2 regions of the Arthrobacter sp. MP_M4 genome follow, and region 1 is predicted to be linked to the other one. Evidence: predicted binding sites of a transcription regulator. Region 1 holds the regulator's gene; the other holds the start of a gene.
The links. Region 1 encodes LexA, which represses DNA repair genes until DNA is damaged. Its sites were predicted from a motif close to TCGAACANNTGTTCGA; they were not measured.
Positions count from the first base shown of each region.

Region 2: the regulator LexA is predicted to act here: its motif matches at 4,373-4,388, upstream of RCH15_RS14790 (LexA family protein).

Region 1 is NZ_JAXCHX010000002.1:400,167-412,274, reverse strand. Features, by position in the region: gene RCH15_RS04330 (histidinol-phosphate transaminase) at 1-882, opposite strand, end outside; gene RCH15_RS04325 (LysM peptidoglycan-binding domain-containing protein) at 960-1,433, opposite strand; gene lexA (transcriptional repressor LexA) at 1,793-2,542, shown strand; gene RCH15_RS04315 (ATP-dependent DNA helicase) at 2,566-4,647, opposite strand; gene hflX (GTPase HflX) at 4,640-6,208, opposite strand; gene RCH15_RS04305 (class I SAM-dependent methyltransferase) at 6,669-7,283, shown strand; gene dapF (diaminopimelate epimerase) at 7,264-8,220, opposite strand; gene miaA (tRNA (adenosine(37)-N6)-dimethylallyltransferase MiaA) at 8,243-9,169, opposite strand; gene miaB (tRNA (N6-isopentenyl adenosine(37)-C2)-methylthiotransferase MiaB) at 9,203-10,768, opposite strand; gene RCH15_RS04285 (regulatory protein RecX) at 10,808-11,293, opposite strand; gene recA (recombinase RecA) at 11,502-12,108, opposite strand, start outside.
Region 2 is NZ_JAXCHX010000022.1:44,423-56,530, reverse strand. Features, by position in the region: gene RCH15_RS14810 (DUF4352 domain-containing protein) at 1-232, shown strand, start outside; gene RCH15_RS14805 (DUF2130 domain-containing protein) at 678-2,090, shown strand; gene RCH15_RS14800 (hypothetical protein) at 2,260-2,577, opposite strand; gene RCH15_RS14795 (Y-family DNA polymerase) at 2,617-3,897, opposite strand; gene RCH15_RS14790 (LexA family protein) at 3,927-4,358, opposite strand; gene RCH15_RS14785 (helicase associated domain-containing protein) at 4,714-5,364, opposite strand; gene RCH15_RS14780 (DNA-binding protein) at 5,577-6,179, shown strand; gene RCH15_RS14775 (hypothetical protein) at 6,384-6,671, opposite strand; gene RCH15_RS14770 (hypothetical protein) at 7,161-7,589, shown strand; gene RCH15_RS14765 (DUF3846 domain-containing protein) at 7,668-8,018, shown strand; gene RCH15_RS14760 (ParB/RepB/Spo0J family partition protein) at 8,591-9,943, shown strand; gene RCH15_RS14755 (hypothetical protein) at 10,515-10,814, opposite strand; gene mobC (plasmid mobilization relaxosome protein MobC) at 11,038-11,433, shown strand; gene RCH15_RS14745 (relaxase/mobilization nuclease domain-containing protein) at 11,441-12,108, shown strand, end outside.

The sequences.
Region 1 (12,108 bases):
GACGATCCTGTCCCGCTGTCGCATGATGTCCTTGACATCTGCCATGAGGGCAACCCGGTGGTGGAGGGCTGCCAGCGCTGTTGCCTGGGTGATGGCTGAGAGGTGGTACGGAAGCCGGACCAACCGCAGCGCGTCGGTGACCTCGGGTGCTGCTGCCATGTAGCCGACCCGGGCGCCGGCAAGGGCGAAGGCCTTGCTCATGGTCCGCGAGACGATCAGCCGCTCCCGGCCCGGGAGGAGGGTCAGGGCGCTGGGCGTGCCGTCGTGGGCGAATTCGTGGTACGCCTCGTCGACGATCACGATGGTCTGGCTGGCTTCACCGGCCGCGTAGACGGCCTCCACGACGTCCAGGCCAAGCCCGGTGCCGGTGGGGTTGTTCGGGGAGCAGAGGAAGACAATATTCGGCTGGAGTTCCCTGACCTGGCGGGCAGCCGATGCGGCGCTGAGGCCGTAGTCCCCGGCGCGGACCCCGACGATGTACTCGGTGTCCGTGCCGGCAGCCAGCAGCGGGTACATGGAGTACGTGGGAGGGAATCCGAGCGCGGTGCGTCCGGGTCCGCCGAAGGCCTGGAGGATGTGCTGGAGGACCTCGTTGGACCCGTTCCCCGCCCAGATGTTCCGGGCACCCAGTCCATGGCCGAGGTACTCCGCCAGTGCCTCCCGCAGCTCGGTGAACTCCCGGTCCGGGTATCGGTTCAAGCCCGCCGCGGCGATCGTGACGGCTTCGGAGATGGCGGCGCGGACGTCGGCGGGAACGCCGTGGGAGTTCTCGTTGACGTTGAGCAGGATGGGAACGTCCAGCTGCGGCGCACCGTACGGCGTCAGGCCGCGCAGGTTGGTCCGGAGGGGAAGTCGGTTCAGTCGCTCTAGCTGATCAGTCACGTCCTTAGTTTAAGTGACGCGGCCGCAACCCCGGAATCCATGTGTTCCGCCGGCCGGGTCCGCAGGGTTCCCTGGCACTACTTCGACGGAATGAAGAGGGCCTGGCCGGCCTCAAGCTGGGATGCCTCCAGATTGTTCAGCTCGATGATTTCGCTGACGACGTCGCGGGGATCCCGTTCCGGGGCCACCGTGCGGGCAATGGCCCACAAGGACTCACCGGGCTGCACCGTAACAGTCACCGAGGGGGTGGGGGAGAGTTCGGCAGCAGACTCCGCGGCCTTGGCGGGTGCACTGAAGAATCCGCTGAAGGACAGGATGAGGGCGGCCAGGAGGATCAGCGGCACGCCGATGAAGACAAAGCGTCCCCGTCGCGTGAGCTTCAGCGGTGCCTGTGTGGTTCCGGCTCCGCGGCCGGTGGAGGCGGGGACGCCGCTCGGGGCTTCCTGATCTGCGGGGCTGAGCCTGCTGATCGAGGCCGCGGTCTCGCGCCGGCCGTCGTTGCCGGATGCGCCGCGGGCAAATGTGTTGGAAAACGCGCTTGATGCTGACATGAACTGAGCCCTCCTGGACCATACTGTGCCGCCCGGCGTACTCCACGTACTCGCCGCCAACCGGCCTAATCTTCGAACAAACAACCGAACGATGCGCGGGGTTCTCCCGGTGTCCGGCTAAATGCGGGTGTTCAACTAGAACACATATTCGAATCTCGCTTGTTCTGTTTTAGCACTTATCAACGAACATTGTCGAGACTCGCTAGAACAAATGTTTGAAAAAGCAGTGCGGCTGGCCTACGTTTGTGTTCAAGAACAACCACATCTGCAGTTGATCAGCAGGGTCTGACATTTCAGGCCGGAAGTTCCCGGCAGCCGCAGCCACGGTGGCCGGGCGGAACGGAAAGGCGTTGGCGAACATGGCAGCACAAGCCACTGGCGGCAGGGCCCCTACGCGGAGCCCGCAGGCGGCCCGGCCACCAAAGAGCCTCACCGTCCGGCAGAGAAAGATCCTGGAAACCATCCAGCGGTCCGTGACGGACAACGGCTATCCGCCGTCCATGCGCGAGATCGGTGACACCGTGGGTCTGGCGAGCCTGTCCAGCGTCACCCACCAGCTTTCGCAGCTGGAAAAGCTCGGTTATTTGCGGCGTGACCCCAAGCGCCCCCGCGCCATGGAAGTGCTGATACCGCTGACCCTTGATGAGGGCACCGCCAAATCTTCGGGGGTGGCGAAGTCCGGTTCCCTGCGCACCGTCGGCGGCCTGTCCGTGTCGGAGCTGGCAAGCGCAACTGACACGGCCATGGTGCCGCTGGTGGGCCGGATCGCCGCGGGCGGTCCGATCCTGGCCGACCAGGTAGTGGAAGATGTCATGCCACTGCCCCGCCAGCTGGTGGGCCACGGCGAGCTCTTCATGCTCAAGATTGCCGGGGATTCAATGATCGACGCCGCCATCTGTGACGGTGACTGGGTGGTGGTGCGCCAGCAGGGCGACGCCGTCAACGGCGACATCGTCGCCGCGTTGCTGGACGACGAAGCTACCGTCAAGACGTTCCGACAGCGCGATGGCCACACCTGGCTGCTGCCGCAGAACACCCAGTACGAACCCATCCTCGGCGATCACGCGGTCATCATGGGCAAGGTCGTCTCGGTGATGCGCTCCCTTTAGGACATTGCGCCCGAACTACCCGGTCAGTCTGCGGACTGGCCGGGTTTTTTTCCGAGCCGTTCCAGGGCCGCGAGGGCTACCGCCGGATCCGTCGTCGGCCAGAACGGCGGCAGGGCGGCCCGAAGGAAACCTCCGTAGCGCTCAGTGGACAGCCGGGAATCCAGTACTGCCACGACTCCCCTGTCTGTTGTTGTGCGGATGAGCCGGCCTGCGCCCTGGGCCAGGCGGATCGCGGCGTGGGTTGCGGAAACGCTCATGAATCCGTTGCCGCCGGCCTGGGCCACCGCGCGGGACCGGGCCGTCATGAGGGGATCATCGGGCCGCGGGAACGGAATCCGGTCGATCACCACCAGACGGCAGGCCGTTCCCGGCACATCGACCCCTTGCCACAGGGACATGGTGCCGAAGAGGCAGGTGTCCGGTTCGTCGGCGAACTGCTTCACGAGTGCCGTCATTGTCGAGTCACCCTGGCAGAGAATTGTCATGTCCAGCCGTGGTCTCATGGCTTCGGCGGCGTCCTCGGCGGCACGCCGGGAGGAAAACAGGCACAAGGCGCCGCCGCCCGAGGCACGGATCAGCTTTTCGAGTTCATCGAGGGCCTCTGGTGAGGTGCCGCGGCCGGGCTTGGGCAGATGTTTGGCGACGTAGAGGATGCCCTGCTTGGGGTACTCGAAGGGTGAGCCCACGTCGATGCCGGTCCAGCTGGGCGCACCGGGTCCGAGCAGCCCGAGGCCTCCGGCAGCGGGCTCGAAGGCGGATCCGATCGCCAAGGTAGCCGAGGTCAGGATAACGGTGTGGTCGGCGAACAGGCCCTCGCGGAGCCGGCCGGCGACGCTTAGCGGTGCGACGTTGACCAGGGCCGGCGCGGACTCGTCCGGCTGGGAGTACCCCTGCTGCGGATCGAAGGTGCTGTTGCGCGAAAACCAGACCACCTCGCGGTTCTCCCGCGCCGCGAGCAGCCGTTCGCAAAGTTCCAGGATCACCATCAGTCGGGAACGCGCGAGCTGCCGGCCGCCGTCGACGGTGTTGGCGCTGTCCCCTTTGGAGTCCGAGAGCGCCGCACGGCAGGCATCCCGCAACTGGTCCACGCAGTCGAGTTGTTCGCTGTTGAGGCCGTTGGGCAGCAGTCCGCTGGGCACGCCCTCGATGGCGAGTTCGAGGTTGGCCGCGGCATTGTTCAGGGCGTCCACCGTGATGCCGGTGTGCTTGCGGGCTCCGGACGCCGCAGCGTGGACCATTGCGACGGAGAGCTGCCCGGAGACAGCTCCGGTCACCCGGTCCTGGAGCTCGTGGGCCTCATCCACCACCACGACGTCGTATTCCGGCAGCACGGCAAGGCCCTCGAAGGCGCTGACGGCCAGCATGGCGTGGTTGGTCACCACGACGTCGGCGTCCGCGGCGTTCTGCCGGGCCAGCTCGCTGAAGCATTCCGCCGCCAGGGGGCATTTTTGCGCGCCGAGGCACTCCATGGACGTGACGGAGACCTGCCGCCAGGCACGGTCCGTGACCCCGGGCAGGAGTTCGTCGCGGTCTCCCGTGACGGTGTCCTCAGCCCATTCACGGAGCCGGACCACCTCCTTGCCCAGCTGGGAGGATGGCCCGCCCATGGCGGCAGCGAAGTGCGGCACGGAGGTGTCCTCGCCGAGCGAGAAGAGCTGCCCTTCCGAGGGTTCTTCGGAAGGGAAGCCACCCTCGAGCTTGTGCCGGCACACGTAGTTGGAGCGTCCCTTGACCAGGGCGATCTTAACGGGCCGTTCCAGCGCCGGCGTGATGGTTTTCAACAGCCGGGGCAAGTCCCGGCCGACAATCTGGGTTTGCAGGGCCAACGTAGCTGTGGAGACCAGGGTGGGCTTCTCACTGACCAGGGAATGGGCGATCAGCGGGATCAGGTACGCGAGGGACTTACCTGTACCGGTGCCGGCCTGGACCAGCAGGTGGTCGCCGCTGTCAATCGCGTGCGCCACCTGCCGGACCATTTCGTGCTGGCCCTCGCGGCTCTGGCCGCCCATGCCGGACACGGCGCGGTCGAGCAGCTCAATAACGAATTCTCCGCCGCCCTTGCTGCCTGGGTCCGTGTCCGCCCCGCTCACCGCCGCCTCAGTCATTGCTGATGAAGGAATCCAGTTCAGCGGCGAAACCTTCGCGCACCATCACCACGGCACGGGTGCCCGCTTCCTCGTGGTCAAGGCTGAGGATCTCGGCGTCGGTCTCGTGCAGCTTGCTCAGCAGGTCCCCACGGTTGTACGGGATCATCAGTTCGAGTTTCACGCTGGGCCGCGGAATGCCCTCGCTGATGGCCTTGAGCAGTTCCGGGATGCCTTCGCCCGTGCGCGCCGAGACCACAACATGGCGCGGTTCGCGCTGCTTGAGCCGCTCAATCACGAAGGGGTCCGCGGCGTCGGCCTTGTTCAGGACGATGATTTCCGGCACCTTGCGGGCGTCGACTTCGCTGAACACCGCCCGGACGGCGGCAATCTGGCCTTCCGGGTCCGGGTGGGAGACGTCCACGATGTGCAGGATCAGGTCCGCGTCGGCGACTTCCTCCAGGGTGGAACGGAAAGCCTCCACGAGCTGGGTGGGCAGGGAACGTACGAAACCGACGGTGTCGGCCAGGGTGTAGCCCAGCCCGTCCGAAGTTTCCGCTTTGCGAACGGTCGGGTCCAGGGTGGCAAAGAGTGCGTTCTCCACCAGGACACCGGCATCGGTCAACCGGTTCAGCAGCGAGGACTTGCCCGCGTTGGTGTATCCGGCGATTGCTACGGACGGCACGGCATTACGACGGCGGTTTGCCCGCTTGGTCTCCCGTGCGGGCTTCATGGCGGCGATTTCGCGCCGCAGTTTGGCCATCCTGGTCCGGATGCGGCGGCGGTCCAGTTCGATCTTGGTTTCGCCGGGGCCACGCGAACCCATGCCGGCACCGGCACCGCCCACTTGGCCGCCGGCCTGGCGCGACATCGAGTCGCCCCAGCCGCGCAGCCGCGGGAGCAGGTATTCGAGCTGGGCAAGTTCCACCTGGGCTTTACCCTCGCGGCTCTTGGCATGCTGGGCGAAGATGTCCAAAATCAGGGCGGTGCGGTCGATGACCTTGACCTTGACGATGTCTTCCAGGCTGCGGCGCTGCGAGGGTGCCAGTTCGGCGTCGACGACGACAGTATCCGCGCCCGTGGACATCACGATGTCCTTGAGCTCCTGGGCTTTGCCGGAACCGAGGAAGGTCCCGGGGTCCGGCTTGGCCCGGCGCTGGACAATGCCGTCGAGGACCTCCGAACCGGCGGTCTCGGCGAGGGCGGCAAGTTCGCGCAACGAGTTCTCGGCGTCCGCGAGGGTGCCTTCGGTCCAGAGGCCGGCCAGGACGACACGCTCCAGGCGCAACTGCCGGTATTCGACCTCGGTGACGTCTTCGAGTTCGGTGGACAGCCCGGCGGTGCGACGCAGGGCGTGCCGTTCCTCAAGGTCCTGCTGGTCACCGTCGAAGGTGCTGTGTTCCTCGTTCAGCCCGGAGATTGCCTGCGCCTTGCCGAGCACCGATGAAGGCTCGCCGGCAGCGGGGGCCGCTTTCCGTGCAGGGGTGTCCTTGGCGAGGATCCGGTCGATGACAGCCTGGATTTCCGCAGGACTCATGTCCTGGGCTGCTGAATCGGGTCCGGTGTTGGGCTGACTGGTCATGGTCTCCTTTAGAGGTTTGGCAACTTCAGAATAGTGCGGATCCGTGCTGTCCGGGGCGGTATTCGCGCTCGGCTGACGACTGGTGGTCAAAACGGGGCCTCCTGGGATGCCTGCGGCAGCGGTGCCGGGCGGAGAATGCTCCGCGGGGGAGCTTTTGCGGTGGGGAATAATCTGGCCGTCGGGGCCTTGATGAGGAAGGAACGCTCCGCCGGACCGCACCTTGCCGGGCGCGGCCAGACTCCAAGGGATTCGGGCGCCAAGAAAAATTTCCTTACGGAAGAGTCGGAGATGGCGCACTGAGCGGAAGGTAGCTACCTGCGTCGCTGCGGGGACGGGACGAAGCCCGTGCCGGTTACTTGAAGTTCGAGAGCATGTCTTTAAGACTAGCAGACGTCCTGGCGGCCTCCGCCGCCCGGCCCTGGTTTCGCCTGAGCCCGGCGGCCAACTAATCTGGGCAGTTATGGAGTCTGCACACTATTTCAGCGCCCAGCCTGCCGGACCGTTCACCCGCAAGCCACTGACGGTGGAGTTGGCCGGCGAACTCCGGCAGCTGCAGACGTCCTCGGCGATCTTCAGCCCTGACGGCGTCGATAAGGGTACTGCGGTGCTGTTGGCCGAAGCCCCGGCCCCCGCGCCGCAGGGCGCCTTGCTGGACATCGGCTGCGGCTGGGGTCCGATCGCGCTGACCATGGCCCTGCGGGCACCGCATTCACACGTCTACGCTGTAGACGTCAACGAGCGATGCGTGACCCTGACCAACGAAAACGCGGGTCTGCTGGGATTGGGGAACGTCACGGCCAGCACCCCCGACGCCATCGACCCGGAGCTCCGCTTCGACACCATCTGGTCCAACCCGCCCATCCGGATCGGCAAAGACGAACTGCATGCCCTGCTGCTCCTGTGGTTGCCCCGGCTCGCGCCGGGCGGCTCGGCCTGGCTCGTGGTGCAGAAGAACCTGGGCTCGGATTCCCTTCAGCGCTGGCTTGCAGCGGAGCTGGACAGCAGCTTCACCGTGACCCGGGAGAGCACCTCGAAGTCTTTCCGGATCCTTCGGGTCAGGAAAGCATCCCACTAGCGACGATGACCGCGGGACCGCTGAGCTCGACGTGCTCGTGGCCCTCCGCACCGAGGAAGAACTTCACCCCGACCACGCCGCCCGGTACGTGGACGTTCCAGACATCGGGCGCGCCCTGGCCGGCCCAATGGCGGATCGCGACGGCCGCGGCGCACGCTCCGGTCCCGCACGACTGCGTCTCCCCCACGCCCCGTTCATGAACACGCATGGTGATAGTTCCTACCCCCTCATGCACCAGGGGTTCCGACGGGACCACGAACTCGACGTTGGTGCCGAGCGGCGGGGCAGGATCAACGTGCGGAGCGCTGAAGAGTTCGGTGGCCTCCAGCTCGGCGAGTTCCGCCAGCGCCACGACGGTGTGCGGGTTTCCCATGCTGACGGACAGGGCCGGCCGCGCGACGTCCAGCCCGGCCGCGCTGACCAGTGAGTCCATGGCCCGGCCGGTGGCTTCGCCGGGGAAAGTGAACTCCCAGGGGCCCATGTCCACGGCGTAGCCGGCAGCAGTGCGGACCACCCGCTTGGCCCCTGCCCGGGTGCCAATGGTCAGTGACTCTCCGGCGGGAAGCTCGAGAAGGCCCTCGGTGACCAGGAAGTGGACAAAGACGCGGACGCCGTTGCCGCACATCTCAGACAGCGAACCGTCACCGTTGCGGTAGTCCATGAACCATGCAGCATCCGGGGTGTGGGCCAAAAGTTCCCGGCCCTCGGCGAGCAGGCGGGACGGCACGGCACGGATCAGTCCGTCTCCGCCGATGCCGCGGTGGCGGTCGCACAGGGCGGCGACCTGTTCAGCGGCGACGTCCAGTGTGCCGTGCGGATCGGCCAGCAGGATGAAGTCGTTGCCCGTGCCGTGGCCTTTGGAAAATTTGAGTCCGCTCAGGGCTGCTGTGTCACCGGATGGGGTGCGGTCAGGGGCCACGGCCAGGGTTTCGTCCATGATCCAAGGTTACCGTTCCGGGTCACCGCGTACCGCCGCTCAGCGCGGCTGCCCGGGCGGGAAGGTCCGGGTCGTGCCAGTCGAGCCAGTGGATGCGGGGATCGGCGCGGAACCAGGTGAGCTGGCGGCGGGCGAACTGCCGGGTGGCAACGATCGTCTCCTCCGCAGCCTGCGCCACTTCCGTTTCGCCGTCGACAACTTTGAGGAACTGGGCGTAGCCGAGGGCGCGCGGGGCGGTCCGGCCGAGCCGAAGCCCGGCGCCGTCGAGCGCCCGGACCTCTTCGAGCAACCCACTGTCCACCATGGTGTGCACGCGGCGGGCGAGACGTTCCCGGAGCTGTGCGCGGTCAACGTCCAGCCCCAGCTGGACTGCCGGTTGGACGTACTCGCGGGTGGGCATGAACGAACTGAAGGGCCGCCCGGTCAGCTCGAACACCTCAAGCGCGCGGACAATCCGCCGCGCGTCGCCGAGCCGGCCGGCGGAGACCGGGTCCACACTTTCCAGCCGCGCCCGCAGAGGCGCAGACCCGCCGCCTGCGAGTTCCTCCTCGAGCCGGCGCCGGATGGCTGGATCGGTACCCGGAAATTCCAGGACGTCCAGTGCAGCACGGACGTACAGCCCGGAACCGCCGGCGAGGATGGCGCGCTTGCCGCGGGCGTGGATGTCGGCGATGAGCGCCCGGGCTTGCTGCTGGAAGTCCGAGACGGACGCTTCCGCGGTCACGTCCAGGATGTCCAGCAGGTGGTGCGGCACTCCCCTGCGGTCGGCGCTGGTGATTTTGGCGGTGCCAATGTCCATGCCGCGGTAGAACTGCATGGAATCGGCGTTGATGACTTCGCCGTCGAGCTCCAGCGCCAGTGCGACGGCGAGATCGGACTTTCCGGAACCGGTTGGCCCGACGACGGCGATCACCGGCGGTCCCGGGAGGGCGTCGTCCGCCGGGGGCAGCTCCGCCGGGAAACCCTGCTGGGCGGACACGGCCTAGCGGCTGCGGATTGGCAGGGTGGGCATGCCCAGGGATACCCCTGTGGTGCCGGAGGTGGACACCGGCGCCGGGGCACCGCAGGAATCCGCCTGGGACCTGTCCCAGGCGTCGCCGGCGCGGGAGCGCCGCAAGCTGTAGTCCTCCGCGGACACAGGATCGGCGACGAGGTGGAAGGCTGCGGCCTCGGTGATGGTTACGGTGACGAGGTCGCCGGGCCGGGGTGCCTCGGCGCCGACAGGCACGGAGAAGTGGACGAGCCGCTGATCCTGGGAGCGGCCGGAGAGCCGGTGCGTCTCCTCGGACTTGCGTCCGGAGTGGGCCGTGACCATAACCTCAACGCGCCGGCCGAGTTGGCGGGCGTTCTCCTCCGCAGCGATCCTGTCCTGCAGGGCAGTCAAGCGTTCGAAGCGCTCCTGCACCACTGCCTTGGGCAGCTGATCAGGCAACTCAGCCGCAGGCGTTCCCGGCCGCTTGGAGTACTGGAACGTGAAAGCGGTGGCGAAGCGGGATTTCTCCACGACGTCGAGCGTTGCCTGAAAGTCCTCCTCTGTCTCGCCCGGGAAGCCAACGATGATGTCCGTGGAAATCGCTGCGTGCGGGATCTTCTCGCGGACCTTGTCCAGAATGCCGAGGAACTTGGTGGATCGATAGGACCGCTTCATGTCCCTGAGGACCTTGTCCGAACCGGACTGCAGCGGCATGTGCAGCTGCGGCATCACGTTCGGGGTTTCCGCCATGGCGTCGATCACGTCGTCAGTGAACGCGGCAGGGTGCGGGCTGGTGAACCGGACCCGCTCGAGGCCGGGAATGTCGCCGCAGGCGCGCAGCAGTTTCGAGAACGCCTGCCGGTCGCCGAATTCCACGCCGTAGGAATTCACGTTTTGGCCCAGCAAGGTCACCTCAATGGCTCCGTCGGCGACGAGGGCCTGGATTTCGGCCAGGATGTCCCCGGGGCGGCGGTCCTTTTCCTTGCCGCGCAAGGCAGGGACGATGCAGAAGGTGCAGGTGTTGTTGCAGCCAACTGAAATGGAAACCCAGCCGGAATAGACCGAGTCCCGCTTGGTGGGCAGCGTGGAGGGGAAGACATCGAGCGACTCGAGGATTTCGAGCTGGGCTTCGTTGTTGTGGCGTGCCCGTTCCAGCAGGGCCGGAAGGGCTCCTACGTTGTGGGTGCCGAACACGGCGTCCACCCACGGTGCCTTCTTGACGATGGTGTCGCGGTCCTTCTGCGCCAGGCAGCCTCCGACGGCGATCTGCATTCCGGGGTTGGCGGCCTTGACCGGCGCCAGCATGCCGAGGTTGCCGTAAAGCTTGTTATCGGCGTTCTCCCGCACGGCACAGGTATTGAAGACCACGACGTCGGCCAGTTCGCCGGCTGCGGGCACGTAGCCGGCGGCTTCAAGCATCCCGGCCATCCGCTCCGAGTCGTGCACGTTCATTTGGCACCCGAACGTGCGCACCTGGTAGGTGCGGGGCTTCGGGAGCCCTGATGCGGCGCCCGACGCTGCATCAGCGGCTGTGGAAGGAGTGGTGGCTGCTGGGGAGGGAATGGTCAAACTCACTCGTTAAGGGTACCGGGTCGACGCGGCGCCGGGGCGTCCTCAGAATTCCGGTTCGGGGCCGGCACCGGGACCGGCCACGGCTTCGTCCAGAATCTCGCCCACGATCCGGAACGCCTGCGCGGGCTGGTAGCCCTTGCGTGCAAGCATCGACGCCAGGCGGCGCGTGGTTTTGTCCCGCTGGGCGCGGTCCTCGAATCCGCTGACGCCCCGGAGTTTGCGTTGGACCAGCTCGCGGGCCGCGGAGGCCTCATCCTCGTCACTGACCTGCTCTAAAGCAACAGCGGCAATCTCCGTATCGATGCCCTTCTCGGCAAGTTCCCGCCGGAGCGCACCTTTGGCAAGCTTGCGGCTCTGCGACCGGGACCGCACCCACAGGTCTGCGAACTCTGCGTCGTCGACAAGTTTCACTTCCTCGAAGCGATCCAGGACGGCCTCGGCGACGTCGCCCGGAACGTTGCGCTCGGTGAGCTTGCGGGCCAGCTGCAGCCGGCTTTTGGGTGAGTTGGTCAGTTGCCGCAGGACAATGGCCCGGGCTACCGCCGCAGGGTCCGCGTCGACGTCCTGTTCGGCGGCAGGACCCGCGCGACGGTTCCCCTTCCCGCGCCGCGTGCCGGGCCGGCGCTCCGGCAGGTCGTCGGACCAATCGTCAGGCCCGATGCCAGGCCCCGCACCGTCGGCAAAGCAGGGGGCAGCGTCCCCTGACGGGGATCCTGCCCCCTGGCGCCGCCGGCTGTTAGAAGCCGTCAACGGCCTTCAGCTTCGGGGATGCCTCGGCCTCGGCGGGAGCCTTCACTCCGACGCCGAGTTTTTCCTTGATCAGCCGTTCCAGCTCGGCAGCCAGCTCCGGGTTGTCCCGCAGGAAGCGGCGGGAGTTTTCCATGCCCTGGCCCAGCTGGTCTCCGTCGTAGGTGAACCATGAGCCGGACTTCTTGATCAGGCCGTGCTCGACGCCCATATCGATGATGCCGCCCTCGCGCGAGATGCCCTGGCCGTAAATGATGTCGAACTCGGCGATCTTGAAGGGCGGCGCCATCTTGTTCTTGACGATCTTGGCCTTGGTACGGTTACCGACCGAGTCCGCGCCCTCTTTCAGGGTCTGGATCCGGCGGACGTCGATGCGGATCGACGCATAGAATTTCAGCGCCTTACCACCGGTGGTGGTCTCCGGCGAGCCGAAGAAGACGCCGATCTTTTCACGCAACTGGTTGATGAAAATGGCGGTGGTCTTGGTCTGGCTCAACCGTCCGGTGATCTTGCGGAGCGCCTGGCTCATCAAGCGTGCCTGCAGGCCCACGTGGCTGTCGCCCATGTCGCCTTCGATTTCGGCGCGGGGAACCAGG
Region 2 (12,108 bases), on a different contig from region 1:
AACAGAATCGGGTAAGACCAGCTCCAACCCGTTCTACTTCTCGGCCAAGGACGCTAATGGGCGCAAAGCCGATCTGAGCCTCTTCGCGGACAACCAGCTTGGTTCCGGTGACGTTCTGCCGGGTGACAAGACTCGCGGATTCATTGCTTTCGATATTGCGCCCGGTGCTTCGACCGTGATGATCTCCACCCCGCTGATGCAGGAAGCCGCACGGATCCAGATCCCCGGGTAAACCAGATGGGACTGCTGAAGATTTGCTTGACAAGCTGACATTCAGCCTTCAGCAGCTCCCGAGACATCACCAATATCTGCGCCGAACGTCGGCTTGTGTCCGGTAAAGGATTGCCCATCACATCGGGGGGCGTAGCGGAGCAAGTTCTCAATTCTCGACAGACATGTACATCAACTGTTAGACATCTCTCGGGAGGACGCCGGCCGCGCGAACGGAAGGCGCAGCGGCGCCACCCGGGGGGATAGTTTGGGGGTCACTGACTTACGGGCAACTCGGCGCCGCGCCGTAACAAGCCCAGCACGCCGCTGTTCGCTCCGGCGGTCGGTTCGTATGCCGCCAGGCCGGAGACCGGCGTATCTCGAGAATTCTTCTCCCCTCTGAAAGACCAGAGGGGCACACAAGTGCGGCCGTTCGGGGCCGACATAGCCTGATTGGGGTTCCAGCTATGCATGAAATCAAGTGCCCGCACTGCGGACAGACATTCACTATCGATGAGGCCGGCTACGCCGACATCGTCAAGCAGATCCGCGATGCTGAGTTCGAACAGCAGCTCCACGAGCGGCTCGAGCTGGCCGAGCAAGACAAGGCCACGACCCTCGAACTCGCGGAGACGAAGGCCGCCAGTGAACTTCAGAAGACTGCGGCGGACAAGGATGCCGCGATCCAGGAGCTGAAGGCGAAGCTCGATGCCGGTGAGGTCACACAGAAGCTCGCTGTAGCAGAGGCGCTTAGTGTCGTCGAAAAGGAGCGCGACGCGCTCGTGAACGAGCTCGAACAGACGAAGCTGGAGAAACAGTCATCGGTGGAGCTGGCCGAAGCGAAGCTCGTCAACGAACTTCAGAAGGCCGCCTCGACGAAGGACACCGCGATCCAGGAGCTCACGGCAAAGCTCGAGGCTATTGAGATCGTGCAGAGACTTGCGATCACCGAGGCAGTCAGCACTGTCGAAAAGGAGCGGGACGAATTCAAGAGTGGTCTCGAACGAGCCGAGCTTGCGAAGCAGCTCGGGGAGGCGTCCCTGAAGGACAAGTACGAAACCCAGATCAAGGACCGTGAAGAACAGATTGAGCGTCTGCGGGACCTGAAGGCGAAGCTGTCGACCAAGATGGTCGGTGAAACTCTTGAACAGCACTGCGAGATCGAGTTCAACCGCATCCGTGCCACAGCCTTCCCGCTCTCCTATTTCGAGAAGGACAATGATGCCCGGGCCGGTAGCAAGGGCGACTACATATTCCGCGATTCCGACAGTGCTGGTACCGAGATTGTCTCGGTCATGTTCGAGATGAAGAACGAGAACGACGGCACCGCGACAAAGCACAAGAACGAAGACTTCCTGAAGGAGCTGGACAAAGACCGCACCGAGAAGGGGTGCGAGTACGCCGTGCTGGTCTCTCTGCTCGAGCCCGACAGCGAGCTCTACAACACTGGGATCGTTGACGTCTCTCACCGCTATCCGAAAATGTACGTCATCCGGCCACAGTTCTTCATCCAGTTGATCGCGCTGCTGCGGAACGCCGCGATGAACTCGCTCAAGTACAAGACCGAGCTCGCGCTGGTTAAGGCGCAGAACCTCGATATCACGAACTTCGAGCAGCAGATCGATGACTTCAAGGACGCGTTCGGCCGCAACTGGCGGCTCGCCTCCGACGGTTTCGTGGAGGCGATCAAGCGCATCGACGAAGCGATCAAAGACTTGGAGAAGACGAAAGAGGCCCTGCACAAGTCGGCCAACAACCTGCGGCTTGCGAACGCCAAGGCCGAAGACCTCACAATTAGGAAGCTCACACGAGGCAACGCGACAATGGCCGCCAGGTTCGTGGAGCTGGAGGCTAAGACGGCCGAGTGGGAAGCCAACTGACGCGCCGGATAAGAAGACGCGGACGAGCTGTCGCATGACCGGTTCGGGGTCTTCCATGAGTTCGGAGAGCCGGCGGCACACCTGCGCCAGGGGCGGCAGGGAGAATTCTGCCCGGAAGCCGGCCCAGGTTGGATCGCTGATCGGTTGGGGTTTCAATGTCGCTGCCGGTCTAGTCGCTGATGTTTTCCAGCAGCCACTGGGTGGAGAGCGGGTTCCGGCGCAGCGTGAACGTCCTCAGGGCGGAGCCTGAAGTACCCAGGCGCACCTGGACCCGCCAGAATTCGATGCTGACCATGTCGCCGCTGCCTACGGCGGCTGTGCGCCTGGTGTCCCACCACGCGTCCCGTCCGTACCAGTGCTGGGAATCGGTGTCGGGATCGACAAGCCAAATTTGCCCGTCGTGGCGGATGGCGAGGGGTTTGCCCGAAGTGTCGGTCCGGACCTGCAGGTCGTGGGTCTTGGGGGCGGTGTCGGTGATGGTGCTCATGGGGTGGTGGTTCTTTCGTGGTTCTGTCGTGCAGGTGGTTTAGGCGGCTTTGACGAGGGGGAGTTCGTCCCAGTGGGTGGTGTAGCGGGGGGAGAGCATGTCCCGTTTCATGGTCCAGTCAGGTCCGCCGCGGATTCCGCCGTGGCCCAGACCGATGGAGCCGCGCCCGTACCGTCGGGTCACGTCTTCCAGGAGTGATCCGATGTGGCGTTCTTCGTGCGGGTTTTCGAACAGGGACAGGGGTGCCTGGTTGCCGCTGGGTCGCAGGTCGGTGACCATGATCCCGGCCCTGGCGTAGCGGATGCCCTCCACGATGCGGGGCAGGAGGGCGTGCGCGGCCTTGGTGAGCAGCACCGGATCAGCGGTGGGCATCGGCAGGGGCACGCACACCGAGGGGTAGGAGGTGTCGTTCGGGTTGAAGTGGGAGGTGCCGGCGAACGCGGTGAGGACTTTGGCCTGGAGGCAGTGTTTGGCCAGCCGGGCCGAGGCTTGCTGGCCGTAGACGCTCATGACCTGCCGGATCCCGGCGGCGGTGGTGATGGGGGTGGCGAAAGACCGGGAAAAGATGAGCTGGTCCCGGCCAATCCGTTCCTCCTCCATCGGGATGCAGGGGGTGCCCTGCAGCTCCAGGACGGTGCGCATCATGACCACAGAGAAGCGGTCCCGGATCATCACCGGATCCGCCCGGGCCAGATCAAGGATGGAATGGATCCCCAGGGCGTTGAGGCGTTTGGTCAACCGCGTGGCGACACCCCAGACCTCGATCACGGACAGGCGTCGCATCAGCCCTTCCCTTTCGGCGGCGGGAACGGAGTCCCAATGGCAGACCCCGTCGAAGACGGGGTTGTTCTTCGCCCATTTGTTCGCCAGCTTCGCCAGCGTCTTTGTCGGTCCGATCCCCACACAGACGGGCACGCCGACGTTCCGCCGCACGGCGGCTTTCATGTCCCGGCCCAGGGCCAGGAGCTCATCGGGGGTGCCTTTGACGCCGAGGAACGCCTCGTCGATGCTGTAGACCTCAAGCCAGGCCGAGTACCGGCCCAGAAGCTCCATCACGCGGGCGCTGATGTCGCCGTAGAGCTCGTAGTTACTCGAGAGGGCAACGAGTCCCCATTCCCTGGCCCGCGGTGCGAGTTTGAACCACGGCTCACCCATGGCGATACCGAGGGCTTTGGCTTCGGGGGAGCGGGTAACCGCGCAGCCATCGTTGTTCGACAGGACGATGACAGGCCGGCCCTCCAGGGCGGGGTTGAACGCCCGTTCGGCCGAGGCGTAGAAGCAGTTCACATCCACGTGCGCGATCTGCGGCAGCTGCCGCATCACCGCCGGTTTCGACACGGCCCGGGCCCTTAAAGGTGGTGCAGGCATCGGACGGCAATGCCCCACACCACCAGCTCGGAGAGGGACGGTACCCGGATGTCCGGGTACGCGGGGTTCTCTGCCTGCAGCACGACCCCGGTCGCCGTGATCCGCAGCCGTTTGATGGTCAGTTCCCCGTCCAGGACCGCGACGACCACGGACCCGTCCACCGGCTCCAGGGCACGGTTGACGATCAGTTCATCACCGTCGCTGATCCCGGCGCCGGTCATGGAGTCCCCGGACACCCGCACCACATAGGTGGACGTGACGTCCTTGATCAGGTGCTCATTCAGATCAATCCGCCCGTCGAAGTAGTCCTGCGAGGGCGAGGGATACCCGGCCGCGACAGCGACCGGAGAGATCAGCACCGACAACAACGACGCACCCGCATCTATCACGCGGGGACCAATAAGAACGCCCACAACACACCTTTTATTCGAATATATCTTCGAATAAAGCATACCGCCCGGCACCGACAGCAGGCACCAAACGCTGGGACCGACCTCCGGCCGGGGGCCGGGTTGCACGCCAGTGGGGACAGCTTTGAGCTGTGCGGAGGGCTCCACCTGACCCCAATGGGCACAACCCGGCCAAGCGGGACGCTGTGCGAGGGAATGTCGGGACGAGGGCCTTGGGCGGGGCATAAGGAAACCTCCGCGCGAATCAAGGACTCAAGCGTGGAGGCTCCCGGTTCTCCAAGCTGGGGGGACTGGAGAACCAAAAGCAATTCTACTGACCACCCTGGCCGTCACGCTGCCGGGAAACGGGAGCTTCCGGTCACACCCGGGGGCGGCGGCCCCGGGTCCGCCCGATCTGCCACCCGGGCACGGCGGCGTCCAGAAGCGCGGCCTTTTCAGGGGCGAGGTCGCCGCGCCGGTGTTTGTACCGCTGGGTGTGGATCCACACCCCCAGCGTGTGCTCCTGCTCTGAGGCGTAGTGGTGGTGGCGGGGCCAGTCATTGCCCCCGGCGCGGAAGTCCACGACCTGGGCGAGTCGGTCATGCCACCGGGCCTCTTCCGCGGCCGCCCTGGAGTTCCCTTCCCACCCGGGGACCCGGGCGAGGCCCTCACGGTATGCGGGATCGAGGGCGCCGTCGGCTGCTTCCCGCCGGCGCTCCGAGAGCCACCGCGCCATCGACCGCTCACCCTTGTCCCCGGACCGTTCGCGCGGGAACCGGCCCACGGCCGTAATCCACGCGATGACCTCCTCCATACGGGCAACGTCCATGGGGGAGGGGCCGGCCATGGTCGCGGCCGCGGCGTGGTGTGCGGGTTCGAGTCCCGGGTCCTGGCGGCGGGCGATGACCAGGTGATACCCGACAGTGGTGGGTTCGGCGCGCACGAGATCGGCGATGCGTTGCCGGCTCAGTCCGAGCCGGTACATCAACACCCATTCCGCGTCCGGAGCGCGCCGTAACCGCCTGTCCATGATGGAGCCCATCCTGCCACGACCACCCCGCCAGGCAGGCCGGCGACGTGGCGACCCACCGCCGCCAGCCTGGCCGGTAACCCGACCGGCCCTCGGAGCTCCGGCGGAGGAGAGGGGTCGCCGGGCCAGGGAATGCGGCGGCGGTATTGCCATAAAGTAGTAGGAGTAGTAGTTTTGTTACTACTCCTACTACTATTTTTGAGGTTGTCGCCGTGGCGTTGAGTGTGAAAGACCGTGTGTTTGCTGCTGCTGAGCAGATCAGTGCCGAGCGCCGGCCTACCGTCTCGACGGTGCGGGCGGCGGCGGGTGTGAGCAACGCCGACGCCACCCGTTACCTGAAGGAGTGGGTCGAGGAGAAGCAGGCCGCGGGTGGTCAGGTCGCCGCGACGCCGGCGACGGTGCTGGAACAGGCCGCGCGGCTGGCCGGGGCATGCTGGGCCGAAGCGTCCACCGTGGCCAATGAGCGGCACGCCGCCGCGGAAGCTATCTGGGCGCAGGAGAAGAAGGACCTGGGCCAGGAGATCTCCGAGCTCGTCGCTGACCTGGACAAGGTCACGGGCGAGAAAGACGCCGCCGTCACCGAACTCACGGCCCGGGTCACCGCACTGGAAACCCAGGCCGCAGAGATGACGGCGCAACTGGAGCAGGCACGCGCCGCCGAACAGCAGACCAGCGCCGCCGCCGCCGACGCAGCGGCGAGGGTGGCCGCTGCCGAGGCCCGGGCAGAGACCCTGCAAAACGCCCACGACGCGCTCCTGCAGCGCATCGTGCCGGAAACCCCGGACAAGAACGACCAAGACCAAACGAACCAGTAGAGTCGGCCCCGGCGTTGAGCTGCCGAGCTACCCCACCTGACCTCTTGAGTCGGGGCAACAGTCCCCTCAAGGAACCGCTGACTCTCGTGAACTTCGTGCTGCACTGACGGCGCTGGCGAGCCTCGACTGCCTCTTGTGAGGCCCGTATGCGGGGCCCGGTTCTGGCAGGACTCTTAGACCGGCGCCGGGCCGCCCGCCCCGCCGCTACCTTGGAGGCTGGGCTTCCGCTGCCGGGAACTCCCGCAGCGTTGCCGCTACCGCTCTGACTGCTGCCGGGTCTTCGGTCCAGGGCCGGCCCGTGCGGGTGCAGGCATGGAAGTTTGTCAGCTCCGATGCCTCCTGGGCCACCGCCAGCTCGGCCCACGCCTCTTCGAGGTCCATGAGCTGTTCGGTCGTCGGCGGCTCCCTCGTCTCCAGGGCGCCGGTCTCGGGCGTCAACACACCCGTGCCGGCGGCCCTCGGGCGTTTCCTGAAAATACTCCGTAGCCCCATGCGCTGCCCCTTTGAATGAAAAGCCCTGGCCAGGAGGTCTACTCGGGGGAGAAGTACCTGCAACCGGCGGGACCCGTCCACCCTAGCAAGACCCTGATTTCCGCTGCGCTCCAACCAGGTTTTGGGCGTCCGCTGGCGCGGCCGGCTGTTGGGTCCAGTGCCTCCGTCGCAGGGCTCCGGAGACCCTGGCCCGCATCTCACGTCTGCGACGTTTTTGTGTTGCTGTCCTGCGGATTCTAGGCGTCCGCTCCAGCCCGTCCAGCCCCTCCTTCGTCGGGGCCTGCGGTGCAGGAAATGTCCCTCCGGCGCTCCTTCGTCGCTGATTCCCTCCAGGAATTTCCTCCCCCTTGCCAAGGTGGACAGGCCTCCGTCGGCCGCCGAGCAAGCGAGCTTGCCAGCAACAAAAAAACAACGGGGGAGCAGGGGAGCTGGCCGGTCACCTAAGCCGCCCCACTCACCCCAACTTCTCGGACAAGAAGGAGCAACACCATGAACGCAATCGCAACCAAGACCGTGACCACCAAGGACACCGGGGAGACCATCTACGGCGTGACCGTGCTGGGCGATTACCACGAGAACGGCGGCTACGACTGGATGGAACTCATCGAAGCCGAAGGCTGGGCAGTCGTCCCGAGCTGGGGCTGTGATGGCTGGGATCTGGGCCAGTGGCCCTATGTCATGGTCGCGGCCACGCGGACCGCTGACAGCATCGGCAACCTGTTCGGAGTCGCCACGTACTGCGAGGGAGACGTGAGCTGCACGTTCTACCGGACCAAGGCCCGGCAGTGGGACGCGATCACCGAACAGGCGTTCTTCCACTGGAAGAACGGACAGGCCCACGGCCCGGACGACCTCCCGGAAGCCGCCGTCGAACTACCCAGCCGCTACCGGATCCCCTACACGGTCAACGCCGCCTAACCAGCGCCAGAGCCGGTGCCCCGCCGACAGCGGCGGGGCACCGCACTCCACTAAAACCACTGGAGAGGACAACACCTGATGAGCACCTGCACCGCCCTGATCATCCCCGCCGACGGCCGCGAACCCGCACGGGTCGAAACCATCGACGCATCGCTGGAGAAACTGCAAACCCTCGTGGCCGGAAACATCGAAGCCGTGAGCGGCCACGACTGGCACTTCTACCTCAACGAGGAAGGCAAGATTCTGAACCTCGCCCCGAACCGCCGCGCCGCTGCGCTGGTCCTGGAAGAAACCGGAGTCCTGACCGATGTCTACTGCGGGAACGCAGTATTCCTGGGCGAGACGAACAACGGCGGCGAGGCCGACGTACCCGAGGAACTGATCGACCTGGCACAGCAACTCTTCGGACTGCACCAGCCGGTGAGCTGACACCCCAGACGGTGGCCGGCCCTTCATGGCCGGTCACCGTCTGGCGGTCCGCCGCCCGTGGTTGGCGGGCGCTTCTGGTTACCGGCGGCGGACCGCCAACCGCAGGCTCAGGCGCGGGAGGCAGGGCGGCGCGGCAAGACACCCGCAGCACACCATGAGCAGATCCCGGGGTGCTCATGAATGGTTCGCAGCGCTCACCCCAATAGAGGCGTCCGCTGGCGCGGCCGGCTGTTGGGTCCAGTGCCTCCGTCGCAGGGCTCCGGTGACCCGGGCCCGCATCTCACGTCTGCGACGTTTTTGTGTTGCTGTCCTGCGGATTCTAGGCGTCCGCTCCAGCCCGTCCAGCCCCTCCTTCGTCGGGGCCTGCGGTGCAGGAAATGTCCCTCCGGCGCTCCTTCGTCGCTGATTCCCTCCAGGAATTTCCTCCCCCTTGCCAAGGTGGACAGGCCTCCGTCGGCCGCCGAGCAAGCGAGCTTGCCAGCAACAAAAAAACAACGGGGGAGCAGGGGAGCTGGCCGGTCACCTAAGCCGCCCCACTCACCCCAACTTCTCGGACAAGAAGGAGCAACACCATGAACACCACACCCACCCTCGAAATGCTCGACCCGGCCACCCTGACCGTGGACATCAACGTCCGCAAAGACGCCGCCCTGACCGCCGATTTCATCGCCAGCATCAAGGAACACGGGGTGATGGAACCCGTCATCGCCCACCGCAAGGACGACGGAGGCGTGCACGTCCTGATGGGACAGCGCCGCACCCGCGCCGCTGTGGAAGCCGGGCGCACCAGTATCCCGGTGATGCTCATCGAGTCCCCCGAGGAAGCCGAGCGGATCGTGACCCAGGTCGTGGAGAACATCCAGCGCGCGGAACTGACCGAAGCGGACGAGGCTGAGGCCTACCACCAGCTGTCCCTGATCGGCGTTTCAGCCGCCACGATCGCGAAGAAGACCGGACGGACCAAGACGACCGTGGAGGGCGCGCTGAAAGCCAAATCCACCGACACCGGATCCGCCGCCCTGGGCAAGGGGTACACGATTGAAGCGGCCCTGATTCTGGCCGAGTTTGCCACTGACGGTGACGCGGTGGAGGAGTTGGAATCGGTCATCGCCGATGAACCGGACATGCTCGCCCACGTCACCCAGCAGTTGCGGGACCGCCGCGACCGCGCGGCCGCCCTCGCGGCGCTGACCGCCGAGCTGGAAGCCGCCGGGACCACCGTAGTGGAACGGGCCGGATACGACGGGGACAGCGAGAACGTTCGGGTGTCCTCGCTGAACCGGGCAGACGGGGAACCGGCCACCGAGGAGGAGGCCAACGCCGTGCACATTGTCACGTCCTACAACGGCCATCACTCCACCGTCCCGGTCGTGGCCGGATGGAGGGAGCTGGGTTTCACTCTCCGGTACAGCGGCTACGGCGCGTCGTCGGCGAACAAGGGTCCGATGACGGAGGAGCAGAAGGCGGAGCGGAAAACCCTGATCGAAAATAACAAGCTGATGCAGTCGGCTACTGTGGTCCGCCGTGACTTTGTGAAGTCGTTGCTGGCGAAGAAGCAGCCTCCGAAGGGCTGGCAGCACTTCACCGTTCACGCCATCACCCACCATCCCGAAACGGCCAGCGGTTACGAGGGAACCGTCGCCGCCGAGATGGCAGGAGCCAAGACGGGGGAGACTTCGGACCGGTGGGGCTGGAACCCGTTGAGGGACCACGTGGCCAAGTCCACGGCACGGCCAGAGGTATCCCTGATCGCGCTGGTCTGCGCCGGGTATGAGAAGACCATCGCCAAGGACTCATGGAGGTCACCGAGCATCCGCCACATCGACTACCTGACCCGGCTCATTGCCTGGGGGTATACGGCCAGCCCGGTCGAACAAATTATCCTCGACAGCGCCGCCCCCGCCCAGGAACACCCAGCCGCCTAAGGACCGCTTGCCGGGCGGAGCACCAGCCGCCCGGCAAGGCCCCCGGCCACTCAGCGCATGAGGGTCAGGAACCTTCCAGAGATCGGGCGGTCCGCCGCACGGTGCGAACCACAGCAGCCACTCACCGGCGGCGGACCGCCGTTTGACGCGACCTCCCGGGACCATCCAGGTGCCGCGGCTCCGGCGACACGATGACACGTCAGCCGTTCAGCGCAGGTACAACATTCAGCTAAGCTGGATCACAGATTTCCTTTGTCCGAGGAGCAGAAGAGGACCGGCCACCAGGCCGGTCCTCTTCTGTTTAACCACACGCACCCGGACGGCAAACCGGAGACCGGCTCTATACCTGGGAGGTGCAGTTCCTACGGCTCAGTGGTTTCCCTTTGACTGTCTCCGAGCCGGCCGCCCCATATGGAGACTGTGCACGGCCACCGCTCACCCAGGGGGACGTGCGCTGGGATGGTGACGTGGTGGTTGTGTGCAGACGGTCAGGTGGGTCCCGTCGTCCAGATGTGTGCGGGAAAAGCCCGTAGGAAATAGCTTTTGCCGTGCCCATGTGGGCGAGGGGTTACTACTCGGAGACGCCAGCGACGGGAGCTGACTCTTGCGCGCCCTTCCGGCCCCGCGGACGCCCGCCGGCCTTCTTGGTCGGGGCGTCCAGTCCGAAGCCACGCAAGTCGGATTCAGTCCACTCGGCGCGCAGGGCAGCCTGGTAGTCCTTGGCGTATTTCTGTTCCGCGGCAGCGAGCAGCTGCGCTGCTTCCTGAACCTCGACGCCGCTGGCAGCGGCCTGTTTAACGGCGTTGACTTTGGTGTCCCTGGCGGCGTCGATCTTGGCGGCGGCTTTTGCGGCAATGTCGTTGATGTCCATACCAAAACCCTACCGGCCACGACTGACACCCGAATGCTGGTTTTCGGAGACCAAATGCGAAAGGCGAAAAAACCTCCAGAGGAGACCGTGCAGAGCAAGCTGGTAACTTAGCACGGCTAAGTTGGCTCGATCCTCGACTTGTGGTCTCGGATGCGGCACACTTGTCCGTGTGGTCCCCGGGTTTCCGGGTTCGCTGCGCTGGCAAGTTCGAAGGGCGGGGCAAGTGAGTGAAGGCAGTGGCTTCGCCGGTTGGAAGTCCCGTCGTCGGCGGGCGAATGTTGACGGCGGTCGGATGCATCGTCATGAAGTTAAGGTCAGCCCGGAGGAGGAAGCCAAGCTCCTTGCCCTGGCGGAGAAGCACCGCGTGACCATCCCGCGGCTTTTGGTCGAGGCTGCGCTCAGTGAGGGCACAGAAAATCCGTCGGAGCGGCGGGATCAGTTCATGCAGCTTTCTACGTTGCAGCGTCTCGTCGGTACCGTGGCGAACAACATCAACCAGATCGCACGGCATGCGAATTCGACGGGGGAAGTGCCGGCAGAAGCTGCGGCTTCCATCGTCCACGCACGGGCTGTCATCATCCGGATTGACCGTCAGCTCGCCGACATGGCCGGGCGGTAGTTTCAACGTGATTCCGAACATTACCCAGGGCGACCGCGTGGCGGGTCTGATGATCTACCTCGCGGGCCCGGGGCGGGCAAACGAGCACGAAGAACCGCACCTCGTTGCGGGCGATTCGGCTCTCATGGCCTGGCACGATGACAACGAGCTGAACCGCGATGCTGCCCTGGATATTGCCAATGCACTCGACCGGGCCAAGCAGTTTTTCGAAACCGAAGTAGACGGCGGACACGTCTTCCACTGCTCTTTGAGTTTGGCCGCCGAAGAAGGCCAGCTCAGCGATGAGCGATGGGGTGCCATCGCGGACGACTTCATGAAGGAAATGGACTTCACCGAGGACGGCGGGAAAGCCCCCGCCCGGTGGGTTGCCGTCCGTCACGGACTGAGCAAGAACGGCAACGACCACATCCACATCGTGGCCAGCATGGTCCGGGACGACGGCACCAAATGGAACGGCTGGAAGAGCAAGTACAAGTCCCAGCAGGCGGCCAGGACATTGGAGAAGAAGTACGGACTGAACGCTGTCGGGACCCTGCGTGCCGAGCGCGGATTCACCCCGGCAGAACAGTCCAAAGCCATCCGCCAGGGACTGCCGGAAGTCGAGCGCCACAGCCTCGCCCGCAAGGTGCGCGTCTGCGCCGGAGCATCGACAGATGAGGCAGAGTTTGTCCGCCG